Regions from separate parts of the Priestia sp. P1_B12_1 genome, predicted to be linked through region 1. Evidence: predicted binding sites of a transcription regulator. Region 1 holds the regulator's gene; each other region holds the start of a gene.
What was found. Region 1 encodes Rex, which represses fermentation and respiration genes when NADH is low (regulators of the CRP and FNR family bind a similar motif). Its sites were predicted from a motif close to TTGTGAAATATTTCACAA; they were not measured.
Positions count from the first base shown of each region.

Region 1 (4,291 bases):
TTGATTTCCTCTATTTCTGCTTTCTTTTCTACATAATAGTCATAATCTCCAAGAAATTCTTCTACCCCTTCAGGAGATAGCTCTGCTATTTTGTTTGCAATACGATTAATAAAATAACGGTCATGTGAAACAAATAATAGAGTCCCTGGGTAATCAATTAACGCATTCTCGAGTACTTGTTTACTATCTAAATCAAGATGGTTAGTAGGTTCATCTAAAATTAAGAAATTAGCTTTTTGAAGCATAAGCTTCGCAAGAGCCAAACGTGCTTTTTCACCACCGCTAAGCGTCGAAACGATTTTCAGTACATCATCACCTGAAAACAGAAAATTTCCAAGCGCTGTACGAATTTCTTTTTCAGGTTTGGATGGGTAGTCATCCCAAAGCTCATTTAAAACGGTTTTATTAGACGTTAAATTAGCTTGCTCTTGGTCGTAATAACCAACCATTACGTTTGAGCCAAAAGAAATGGTTCCAGTCTTGAAGCTTAGTTTATCCACAATACCTTTTAATAACGTAGATTTCCCAACTCCATTAGGGCCAACCAACGCAAGGCTTTCACCTTTTTTAATCCGAAGGTTTGCGTCTTGGACGACGTATTTGTTTTCATCATATCCGATAGACACGTTTTCGAGATTTAAGACTTCATTTCCGCTTTGACGCTCAATTTCAAACGAAAAACTAGCCGATTTTTCGCCGTCGTTAGGTCGATTTATTAACTCCATTCGATCGAGCTGCTTACGTCTGCTTTGCGCACGTTTTGTAGTCGATGCGCGGGCGATGTTTCGCTGAATAAAATCATTCAGTTTTGCGACTTCATCTTGCTGTTTTTCGTACTGACGCAACTCTTTTTCATATCGCTCTGCTTTTTGTACAAGGTATTTAGAGTAGTTGCCCGTGTACTTGACCGTTGTTTTTTGTGTGACTTCATACACTTGATTTACGACCTTATCAAGGAAGTAACGATCGTGTGAAACAATTAAAATAGCTCCTTCATACCCTTGCAGAAACTGTTCCAGCCATGCTAAAGTTTCAATATCTAAGTGGTTGGTAGGCTCATCCAGAATAAGCAAGTCTGGCTTTGTTAAAAGCAGTTTTGCAAGAGCCAAGCGCGTTTTTTGTCCACCGCTCAAGGAGGAAATAGGGGTGCTATAGTCAAAGTTTGAGAAACGGAAACCATGAAGAATAGATCGTGTATCCGCTTCATATTGATAGCCGCCTAAATCTTTGAACGTTACTTGAAGCTGATCGTACTCTTTGGTTAGTTTTTCGTATTGAACTGAATCATTAAAAATGTCTGGATCGCCCATCTTCGTTTCAAGCGTACGTAATTCTTTTTCCATCTTCTTTAACGGAGCAAAGACCGTCATCATTTCTTCCCATATGGAGAGTGTTGACTCAAGAACTGTATCTTGTCCCATATAATCAATGGAAACACCTTTAGGTTTAATAATTTCTCCGCTGTCATAAGAAAGCTGCTCAGCAATAATTTTTAATAAAGTTGATTTACCAGCACCGTTTCGTCCCACTAGGGCAATGCGGTCTTTTGATTGTACTTCTAACTTTATATTCGATAAAATGGGTTCTGCCCCATAGTATTTTGTAATACCGTTCAATTGTAGAATAATCATTTTTTCACCTCTAGTAGTATATCCATAGTGTATTTTAACATATTTTCAACTACAAGTTCTTCCTACAAGCGTTTGTAATTTGTAGAGAGACAAGGACAAATGATGAAGCGAATGTTTTGATTCATGAAATAAAATGATTTTACCTGCACATTTTATACAGGATACTATGTTAAAATAAGAGATAAGTGCATCTCTGAACTTATATATGATGGATGTAGAAAACCCGTCATGACTAACAAACGGATCCTTTGAAGAGCTAATTACTTCGTTCTAGCTACCGACTTTAAGTAGTGCTGGATAGACAAAAGGCGTCGGGGTGTGAAGCGGAGTATATATAAAACAAGAGAAAAGAGAGAGAATTGGAAGCGCTACCTCAAGGCGGTTGAGGCTTTGTGAAAGGTAATGCAATATGACTTGAAAATGTTAGTAATGACATACATGAACTGAGGGGGTACAACGTGAACACTGAACAATTAAAAATACCACAAGCAACGGCTAAACGATTGCCGCTTTATTATCGTTTTTTAAAAAACTTGCATGCTTCTGGTAAACAGCGTGTTTCGTCAGCGGAGTTAAGTGAGGCAGTGAAAGTTGATTCTGCTACTATTCGCCGGGATTTTTCTTACTTTGGAGCATTAGGGAAAAAGGGATACGGCTACAATGTGAATTATTTACTTACATTTTTCCGTAAAACGTTAGACCAAGATGAAGTAACGAAAGTAGCACTGATTGGCGTAGGGAATCTAGGAACGGCCTTTTTAAATTATAATTTTATTAAAAATAATAACACCAAAATTGAGTGCGCTTTTGATGTGATAGAAGATAAAGTCGGTACAAAAGTAGGCGACGTGCCCGTCTATCATCTTGACCAATTGGAAGATTATATGAGTGATGACATCTCAGTAGCGATTTTAACCGTTCCAGCCACTGTTGCTCAGCAAATTACCGATCGTTTAGTGAGTTGCGGAATTAAAGGAATTTTAAACTTTACTCCTGCACGCTTAAACGTACCGGATGAGATTCGACTGCATCATATTGATCTGGCTGTAGAATTACAGTCGCTCGTCTACTTTTTGAAAAATTATCCTGTTGAATAAGGCGGACTATGTTACGATTTCCTTAAGTCTAAATTAATAAGGAGAGTGGGAATATGGGGATTGGAGCAGGCAGTTGGATTATTATTGCGATTGTAGCACTGCTTATTTTTGGACCGAAACGGTTACCGGAGCTAGGAAGATCAGTCGGGCAAACGCTTAGAGAGTTTAAGCATGCCGCTAGCGGTGCCTCAGAAGATCGTGAAAAAGATAAACAGCGTCAAGTAGATGACAAAGAGTAAAAGGGTGATCATAGTATGACCGAACAAGAAATGTCAATATATGATCATATAGGAGAGCTGCGAAAGCGCATTTTAATTGTTTTATTTTTCTTTGTGATTGCCACAATTGGCGGCTTTTTTATAGCGGATAAGGTTATTGTCTATTTACAGCATGCTGATGAGGCAAAAAATTTAACGATGAATGCATTTAGGCTAACAGATCCAGTTAAGATTTATATGCAGTTTGCTGTTATTATCGGCTGTGTACTTGCAGCTCCTGTTGCACTGTATCAACTTTGGGCATTTATTAGTCCTGGTTTATATGAAAAAGAGCGTAAGGTAACGCTTGGATATATTCCTGTTTCCATTTTTCTCTTTATCGGCGGTGTCTCTTTTTCTTATTTTGTGTTGTTTCCATTTGTCGTCGATTTTATGACGCGCGTTTCTGATGAGCTGAATGTAAACCAAGTGATTGGCATTAATGAATACTTTTCTTTTTTAATGCAGCTCACACTGCCTTTTGGGCTGTTGTTTCAGCTTCCTGTTGTCGTCATGTTTTTGACGCGATTAGGAATTATCACGCCTATGTTTTTATCTCAAATTCGAAAGTATGCCTATTTCGTACTGCTAGTTATTGCCGCACTTATTACACCACCAGAATTGCTCTCGCACATGATGGTGACAGTGCCGCTCTTAATTTTGTATGAAATCAGCATCATTATTTCCCGCATTTCGTATCGCAAAGTGTTAAAGGCAAGGGCAGAGCAAGAAAGAGAAGATGTTAGTATGTAAAAAAACCACTGGAACAGTGGTTTTTTTATTTAGATGAATCATCTTGATTTTTATAGTGCTGCTGCAACTTTTTAATTTTATAGTGCAAGATAAAAATGCGAACCGCAAATCTGAAATCGAATGCGGCTACGAGTGCAAATAAGATCGTAGGGAAGTTCCACACGGTTTCCTGAGCATTTTGAATAGCCAGGTAGGTGAATAAAATCCCCATAATAATATAAATAAACCCTCGTGTTAAAGGGATATTCTTCATAAAAACATGCCTCCAAAAATAAACTGCATTTGTTCTGCTTGCTTTTGCATTTCTATAATTTTATCTGCAAAAATAGTTTGAGATAAAATAACGATTGTATTCATCAACACGTGAGCAATAATGGGTACAATAATTAGTCTTGTTCTTGCATAAAGGAATGCAAATACAAATCCCATGGCTGTATACACGAGCAAATGTTTAAAATCCCAGTGTACGGCAGCGAAAATAAGGGAACTAATAAATGCAGAGATAAAGAAATTATATCGTTTGTGAAGAGAACCGAAAATAATCTTTCGAAAA
Region 1 is NZ_JBFTZR010000032.1:6,690-10,980, forward strand. It holds gene abc-f (ribosomal protection-like ABC-F family protein) at 1-1,631, opposite strand, end outside; gene AC1D0Y_RS28580 (redox-sensing transcriptional repressor Rex) at 2,090-2,728, shown strand; gene tatA (twin-arginine translocase TatA/TatE family subunit) at 2,782-2,967, shown strand; gene tatC (twin-arginine translocase subunit TatC) at 2,983-3,738, shown strand; gene AC1D0Y_RS28595 (YdiK family protein) at 3,764-3,991, opposite strand; gene AC1D0Y_RS28600 (CPBP family intramembrane glutamic endopeptidase) at 3,988-4,291, opposite strand, start outside.

Region 2 (4,291 bases), on a different contig from region 1:
GCGTTTCCGACATCTTCGCCAAACGACTATAGCTGCGCCTGGATTTTTGCCTCTCATGTTCATACTTCACGTACGCTTGCTTCAGTTCATTCACCCTCTATGCTGATTCACTTCAAAGACGGAACGTTCATCCCAGTGAAGCTTTCTTATTATAGTTTAGAAAAAAAGCTGGCCAGAGCGGCTGTGATTCGCAATTATTGTTTAGAAAGTCCGCTTGTCTTGGCATAATGCGTTCGATTTATCGAATAAACTTGTCCTACATATGAACAATCGTTTGGACTACACATATGAACGGAAGGAGGAAGCTTATGATAAGCTTCCTCCTTTTCTTACTCCTGAAGAAGCGAGGTCTTTAGCTTTTTGCGAGCTGCTTTTCCCCAGTTTTTAACGGCTCCCGTGGAGACTCCGTATTTGCAGGCAATATCTTTATACGAGTAGCCTTCTAGCAGATGTTCAATTACATAGATTTTTTCTCTTCCTGTTAAGTGTTCGATATGCTGCTTGATGATTTCACTTTCTAGCGGAACGGGAAGAGCGGGATCTTCATTTAGTGAAAGCAGGTTCTGCTCAGCCGGTGTTTCGCGTTCTTCGTATAAAATGGTGCCTTTTAAATGAGAAAGGATCGTACCGCGCACGGTTGTGTAGGCATAAGCAGAAAAAGATCCTTTGCTTTCGTCAAATTTTTGATACGCTCTCCATAAACCAATCAACGCAACTTGATAATATTCGTCGTAGTCTTTGTAAATATGAAATTTTTTAATCATCGACACAATTAATGGATGAAAAGATGAAGCGATTTGATCAAACGAGCTTTTTTGCATGTGGCATTCCTTTTTCAAAAACGCGTTTTTGCTGTATTCCGCCGGTATCTCTACTGTACAAGGGGAAGATCACATGTGCGAATGAACGTACATTATGTTTTCTTTTTAAGAAACGTGACGTAATTTCCCCGGAAACTTCACGTTTCGCTAGGAAATATGCGAAGTATACGTGTATTTGTAGAGATTTTACGTACGAAAGGTCCCCCATTCCAAATTCTACTAATCTATACTGTTTATATATCTATTATCGATGTAGCGACTCTACCATCAAGGAAGAGCGGTGATGGTAGAGTTGCTAGACCTATCCGGATAGGTACCTATCCGGATAGGTGGACCTTTGAGGGGATATTCGCAGGAGCTACTAATTTTGAGTTCTTCTTTATGAAAGCAATTTGCTGAGATTGTAAGAAGAACTTGTAAAGGGGAGATTGAATGAAGGCGATGGTTGGGGTAAATGTGGCGGCGGCTGTTTTGTGCGGTGCGGTGATGTATGCGGGGACGCAGCACTGGCAGGAGCAAACGGAAGCGCAGGCAAGTGAAGTAAAAACTGCTGTTGTACATAAAGAAAAACAGTTTTCTGATGTATCTGCTTATACAAAAAATCTTCCAGACTTTATCACAAAGCAAATCCAGTCATCTATCGCAAATAAAAAGCCTCTGACTCTTGTAATTGCCACATCCGCAAAGGAAGCAGGGTGGCCTCAGCAGTTAAAAAAAGAGCTAGCAGCTACATATGGAAGCGATGTATTTAAGGTTAAAACACTTTCATATGGTAACGGCACAACGGATGAACTGTTATCCTCACATATTACCGATCAAATTGATCAACTTCAGCCAAACATTATTCTGTTTGAAGCACCTCTTAAAAATGATTATCAGCACCTTGCGCTAGATGAGACGCTTGAAAATACAGACAAGCTCATTCATCAGCTCAAAGACTTGAAAAAAACCCTTATGGTTCAGCCGTCACAGCCATATATTTCACAAACGGAGTCCTATGAAGAAGGGGTAGAAGCGATCAGAGGAGTCTCTGAAGCAAACTGGGTATATTATATGAATCACTCGCTGATTTGGCCGTTTCATTTGGGAGAGTATATAAATAAAGACAGCGGTAATTTAACGAAAAAAGGAAATGAAGTGTGGGGAGAGTACGTTGTGAATTGGTTTACGGGAAAATAAAAAACAAGCCCTATTTGAAAAGGAATAGGGCTTGTTTTTTATAATTTTATTAGATTATGACTTTTCCTCGTTTTATAGTAATAGCTTTTTGTATCTCTACACTTATAAAGCTTAAAGCCAAAGATCTCTAAAGGAGTCCAAAGTTTTTTAATGTTTACGAGTGGCATTTTAATTCTCCGTTCTGTTCTTTATAAAGGTCTATATATTCATTATAAAGAATACGAGAGTAATAGTAAATACTATAAAGAACGGTTTATTTAAAAAATTCTTTATAAAGAACTTCGTAGTTTTTATTTTTGGCTGATCAACATTTAGGAGTGATTTTTATCATAGCTCAGGTTATTTATTCTTGCTACATTAATGTTGTGAAAAACATCACAAAAAAATGCAAAGGATGATCTCAATTAATACGTAATTAGACCATTTATTTTTTTTGCTTGCTGTTAAAGCAATGGAATCGCATACATACCATAACTGTGTTAGATAATCTAACACATAAGTTGAACGATTCAGAAAATTCATATATCTTAAATGTATCTTTAAAGATGCATAGGAAATATATCTTTGAAACAAGCAGGTATAGACGCCAGGGGAGGAATGGAAGATGCAAAAAAAGAAACTCGTATTGATTGGAAATGGAATGGCTGGAGTTCGAGCGATTGAAGAAGTATTGAAGGTTTCAAGCGAAGCGTTTGAAATTACGATTTTCGGAAGCGAGCCGCATCCGAACTATAATCGTATTTTACTATCAAAAGTGCTGCAAGGAGATACGAATGTTGAAGACATTACGTTAAACGATTGGAACTGGTATCAAGAAAACAATATTACATTATATACGGGCGAAACGGTTACTAGTATCGATTCGATAAAAAAAGAAGTCGCGACAAACAGCGGCAGAGTAGAATCGTATGATGAGTTGATTTTAGCAACGGGCTCTCTTCCTTTTATTCTTCCGATTCCAGGGTCTGATAAAAAAGGAGTTACGGCTTTTCGAGATATAAAAGACACGGACGAAATGCTGCAGGCTTCTCAGCAGTATAAAAAAGCAGCGGTTATTGGAGGCGGACTCCTTGGATTAGAAGCAGCGCGCGGACTGTTAAATTTGGGGATGGACGTATCTGTGATTCATTTAGCTCCGTATTTAATGGAACGCCAGCTTGATCCAACAGCCGGCAAACTGCTTCAAAACGAATTAGAAAAACAAGGCATGAAGTTTTTGCTTGAAAAACAAACGGCGGAAATCGTCGGCGATGAGCGAGTTGAAGGATTATCTTTTAAAGATGGGACGTTTTTAGACGCTGATTTAGTCGTGATGGCCGTTGGAATTAAGCCAAATGTTCAGCTTGCAAAAGCAGCGGGACTTACCGTAAACCGAGGAATTGTTGTAAATGACTATATGCAAACGGATATCCCAAACATCTACGCTGTCGGAGAATGTGCAGAGCATAGAGGAATGGTATACGGGCTTGTGGCACCTCTGTATGAACAAGGAAAAGCATTAGCAAAAGCGATTTGCGGGGCAGAAAAAGTCCCTTATGAAGGATCGGTTTTATCCACGCAGCTAAAAGTATCAGGTGTTGAAGTGTTCTCAGCAGGAGACTTCACGGAAGATGAAGAGAAAAAAGCGATCAAAGTGTTCGATGAACAAGACGGCATTTATAAAAAGCTTGTTTTGCGAGGCAATCAAATCGTAGGAGCCGTTCTTTTTGGAGACAGCAGCGACGGAAATCGACTGTTTTCAATGATTCAAAAGCAAGAAGATGTATCCGATGTCGCAAAAGTGTCGATTTTACAGCCATCTGGCGGTAACGCAGGTGAAAGCTTAGTAGCAAGCATGAGCGCCGATGATATTATTTGCGGCTGTAACGGCGTAACAAAAGGTACGATTGTGGAAGCTATCCAAAAACAAGGATGCTCATCGGTTGATGAAATCAAAGCTTGTACAAGTGCCTCTCGTTCTTGCGGAGGATGTAAACCGCTTGTAGCGGAAGTGCTTCAGCATACTCTTGGCGCTGACTTTGACGCGGCGGTGCAAAAAGAAGCGATTTGCGGCTGTACGACTCTGTCACGAGATGAAGTTGTCGAAGAGATTAAAGCAAAAGGCCTTTCGCATACGCGTGAAGTGATGAATGTGCTCGGATGGAATAATGAAGAAGGCTGTTCGAAATGTCGTCCGGCTCTAAATTATTATTTAGGTATGGTGAATCCAACCGGATACGTTGATGAACGCGAATCGCGATTTGTGAATGAACGCATGCACGCAAATATTCAAAAAGACGGTACGTATTCTG
Region 2 is NZ_JBFTZR010000002.1:554,623-558,913, forward strand. It holds gene AC1D0Y_RS08270 (competence protein ComK) at 1-228, shown strand, start outside; gene AC1D0Y_RS08275 (sigma-70 family RNA polymerase sigma factor) at 330-821, opposite strand; gene AC1D0Y_RS08280 (SGNH/GDSL hydrolase family protein) at 1,254-2,000, shown strand; gene nirB (nitrite reductase large subunit NirB) at 2,605-4,291, shown strand, end outside.
Region 2: nirB (nitrite reductase large subunit NirB) is a predicted target of Rex. The motif match lies at 2,364-2,381, and genes of this name have one in related genera.

Region 3 (4,291 bases), on a different contig from region 1:
AAGTGAAAGAATCCATTTCTAAGCAGTATACAGGAGCGATTCAATCTATTACATTTAACAAAGAAACGAATGAATATACGTTAACTGTAGTAGATGGCAAAGTAGAATATACGCTAACCGTGGATGGTCTAACGGGGAAAGTCATTCATGAGAATAAAAAAGAGCTGCAGCTAATATCAGAGCAAAAAATAAAAGAAACAATTGTTAAACAATATAGTGGTTACGTATATAGTCTAGAGTTTAAAGAATCTGCTAGTCAGTATGTCGCAGTGATTCTTAAAGATAGCACTCAATATACGGTAACGTTAGATGCTTTCACAGGAAAAGTAGTTAATACTTCTCAGCAAGCAGTGAAGCTATTAACGAGACAAGATGCAAAAGATCTTGCATTGGCTACATATGCAGGTAAGGTGAAAATGGTAGAATATGATCAAAACGCAGCGATTTTCACAGTAAAAATAATCAAAGATAATACGGAATACACCGTTACAATCGATGCGGTTTCGGGTGAAATCACACATGTAAAACATGATAAGCTTCAGCCGTTAACGGAGACCGCTGTAAAAGTTCTTGCTTTAAAACATCAAGAAGGAAAAGTAGAGCATATTGAGCTTATAACAGAAAACTCAATAACTGTATACGTGGTGACTTTAGTGAGCGGAAGCAAGCAGCAGACGCTTAAGTTCGATGCTTATACGGGACAAGAGTGCTCATAATTTTTTATCTTAAAACATCAAACATACATTTCATTTTTCATTCATATCAAGCAGAGGGTGCTTCAAGGCATCTTCTGCTTTTCTATTTATAACTAGAAACGGGGCTGTTTATCTATGTTAAGATAAATGTAGATTATTGTTGTAAAATGGATAGAACTAGAATGAAATAAATTAAATAGATAGGGTGTACACATGAGAAAAGAAGTACAAGTTATAGCCAAAGAAGCTTTTATTAAAAAAGTGAACAAGGGTTATCCACTCATTGAAAAAGATGCGCTTGTTGATGGTCATAAACTGCAAGAAGAAGGCGTTATTATTAACTTAGTCACTCCCAAGAATCAATTTTTAGCCAAAGGCTATTATGGAAAACAAAACAAAGGCTACGGATGGATTCTTTCGAAAAAGAAAAATGAGCAAATTGACGCGGCGTTTTTTGCTAGAAAAATTCAGCAAGCTATTTCATCACGTCATGATTTTTATGCGTCTGAAGACACAACTGCTTTTCGCGTATTTAATAGTGAAGGTGACGGAATCGGCGGCTTAATTATTGATTATTATGACGGATATTACGTCATGAGTTGGTATAGTGAAGGAATTTATCGATTTAAAGAATACGTCATTGAAGCCTTAAAGTCTGCGCCTAATTTTAAAGGGCTGTACCAGAAAAAACGTTTTAACGTAAAAGGTCAGTATATTGAAGAAGATGATTTTGTAGCAGGGGATAAAGGTGAGTTCCCTCTTATTGTAAAAGAAAATGGTATTCGTTTTGCCGTTTACTTAAATGACGGAGCGATGGTTGGGGTCTTTTTAGATCAGCGAGACGTCCGTAAAACGATTCGAGATAAATATGCAAAAGGAAAGACCGTGCTAAATATGTTTTCGTATACAGGCGCATTTTCAGTGGCGGCCGCTCTTGGAGGAGCTGCGAAAACAACAAGTGTTGATTTAGCCAATCGCAGCTTGGCAAAAACAATTGAGCAATTTAGTGTAAATGGAATTGATCACGAAGCACAGGACATTATTGTAGAAGATGTTTTCAAGTATTTTAAATATGCGGTCAAGAAGAACATGACGTTTGATCTTGTGGTGCTAGATCCGCCGAGCTTTGCTAAGTCGAAAAAGCATACGTTCAGTGCAGCAAAAGACTACAAAGATTTATTAAAAGAAGCCATTGCTCTTACAAAGCCAAATGGTGTCATCGTAGCATCTACGAATGCAAGTAACTTTGATATGAAAAAATTCCATTCGTTTATTGAAAAAGCTTTTAATGAAAAAGGGGAACGCTACAAAATGATGGAGCAGTTCTCTCTTCCAGCTGATTTTAAAACAATAAAAGAATTTAAGTCAGGTGATTATCTCAAAGTCGTGTTTATTCAAAAAATAAATCGCTAAATACAAGGCTGCATGATGAACTCATGCAGCTTATTTATTGTGATGAAATAACGCTTACAAGCTATTTTGAAGGGAATAAAATGAAGGGAAAAGATAAATATTGTCAGTATGTATGATAAAATAATAAAGGAATTATGCTCAACACTTCACAAATTTACAATATCATCCTTACGAAACGTATTTTTACAATTATTTTATTTTAAATGGGATAAGTATTGGGTGTGAAGTAGAAAGAGCATACTACTATTATTAAAAAACATGAAAGGAGAAAGATTATGGCTGAAACAACAAAAAAGCCTGCCGGCGAAGTGAAATTTATTCCTTTATTAATTTGTCTGGCAATCGGACTTGTTTTATGGTTTATTACACCTCCGTCCGGACTTGATGTGAAGGCTTGGCACTTATTCGCTATTTTTGTGGCTACTATCGTAGGGCTTATCATTAAACCATTGCCATTGGGCAGTGTAGCTATTTTATCTTTAACCATTATTGTATTAACTAATACATTAACACTTGAACAATCGCTCAGCGGTTTTCAAAATACGACGATTTGGTTAATCGTTATTGCATTCTTTATTTCTAGAGGTTTTATTAAGACTGGTCTAGGAACAAGGGTTGCCTATATCTTCGTTCGTTTGTTCGGTAAAAAGACGTTGGGATTATCGTATTCTCTTATCGTAAGTGACTTGCTTTTATCACCTGCAATGCCGTCTAATACAGCACGAGCTGGAGGAATTATTCTTCCAATCATTCGTTCTTTATCCGAAACATACGGATCGAGAACTGGAGACGGTACGGAGCGCAGAGTCGGCGCTTTCTTAACAAAAGTATCGTTTCAAGGAGATATGATCACATCCGCTATGTTCGTAACAGCAATGGCGGCCAATCCTCTTGCGGTTAAAATGACGGAACAAATTACAGGCAAGACTATTTCATGGGTTGGCTGGGCAGCGGCTGCAATCGTACCTGGAATTATTAGTTTAATTGTTATTCCGCTTGTTATTTATAAGCTGTATCCGCCAGAATTAAAAGAAACGCCGGAAGCATCTGAAATTGCAGCAAAAAAATTAAATGAAATGGGTCCGCTAAAGAAAGAAGAATGGTACATGATTGGCGTATTTTTACTTCTTCTTGTGCTATGGATTTTTGGAGCTAATTTAAATATTAATGCAACAACAACTGCTTTTATTGGTCTATGTGCGCTGCTTTTAACGCAAGTGTTAAGCTGGTCAGACATCAAAAAAGAACAGGGAGCATGGGATACATTAGTCTGGTTTGCTGTTTTGGTTATGATGGCAACTTTCTTAAATGATCTAGGCATGATTCCTTGGTTCAGTGATCTGATGAAAGGCACTGTTAGCCATATGTCTTGGATGACGGCCTTGATTGTACTAGCTATTGCGTATTTTTATTCTCACTACTTTTTTGCAAGTAACACGGCTCACGTCAGCGCTATGTACGCAGCATTTTTATCTGTCATCGTGGCCGCTGGTGCGCCTCCGTTACTGTCAGCATTAATTTTAGCGTTCTTTAGCAATTTATTTGGCTGTTTAACTCACTACGGCAGTGGACCGGCCCCGGTGTTCTTCGGTAGTGGATATGTAACGCAGCAAAAATGGTGGTCGCTCGGCTTTTTAATTTCAATTATTCATATTATCATTTGGATTGGAATTGGCGGCTTGTGGTGGAAACTGCTAGGTCTATGGTAAAAAAACAGTGGCGCAGGCCACTGTTTTTTTATGCTTCAGCCCAAACGGATACAGAGCCGCCATTTACAGGGAACTGTCCGTAGCCATCTTCTTCAATCACAACTTGGTCCTCTCGGTTGTTTGTGAAGTCAATCCACGTTTGTCCACTTCGGTGTTCGCCGACGAACATTCTCTTTTCGCCATCTTCGCCGTTTGACATCACCACAGCGCATCCAGACTTCTCAAATTCCTCTACACCATGCCTTACCCATCCAATGGTATTCGGGTGATCAAAATAATCGTCTTGCTGGCCGTACGCTTTGTCATAGCGTACATGCAAGAGAGCGGAAATATCTTTTTCTTTTCCTTCAATTGGGTGCTCTCCGCCTATCCCAAAATAGTCTCCGTAAAACACACAAGGATAACCGTCTTCACGAAGTAAAATTAGAGCGTAAGCACTCTGTTTGAACCAATCTTCTACCCAAGATTCTAAAG
Region 3 is NZ_JBFTZR010000005.1:47,098-51,388, forward strand. It holds gene AC1D0Y_RS17395 (PepSY domain-containing protein) at 1-716, shown strand, start outside; gene AC1D0Y_RS17400 (class I SAM-dependent rRNA methyltransferase) at 909-2,108, shown strand; gene AC1D0Y_RS17405 (anion permease) at 2,384-3,817, shown strand; gene AC1D0Y_RS17410 (alpha-amylase) at 3,846-4,291, opposite strand, start outside.
Region 3: AC1D0Y_RS17405 (anion permease) is a predicted target of Rex. The motif match lies at 2,243-2,260, and genes of this name have one in related genera.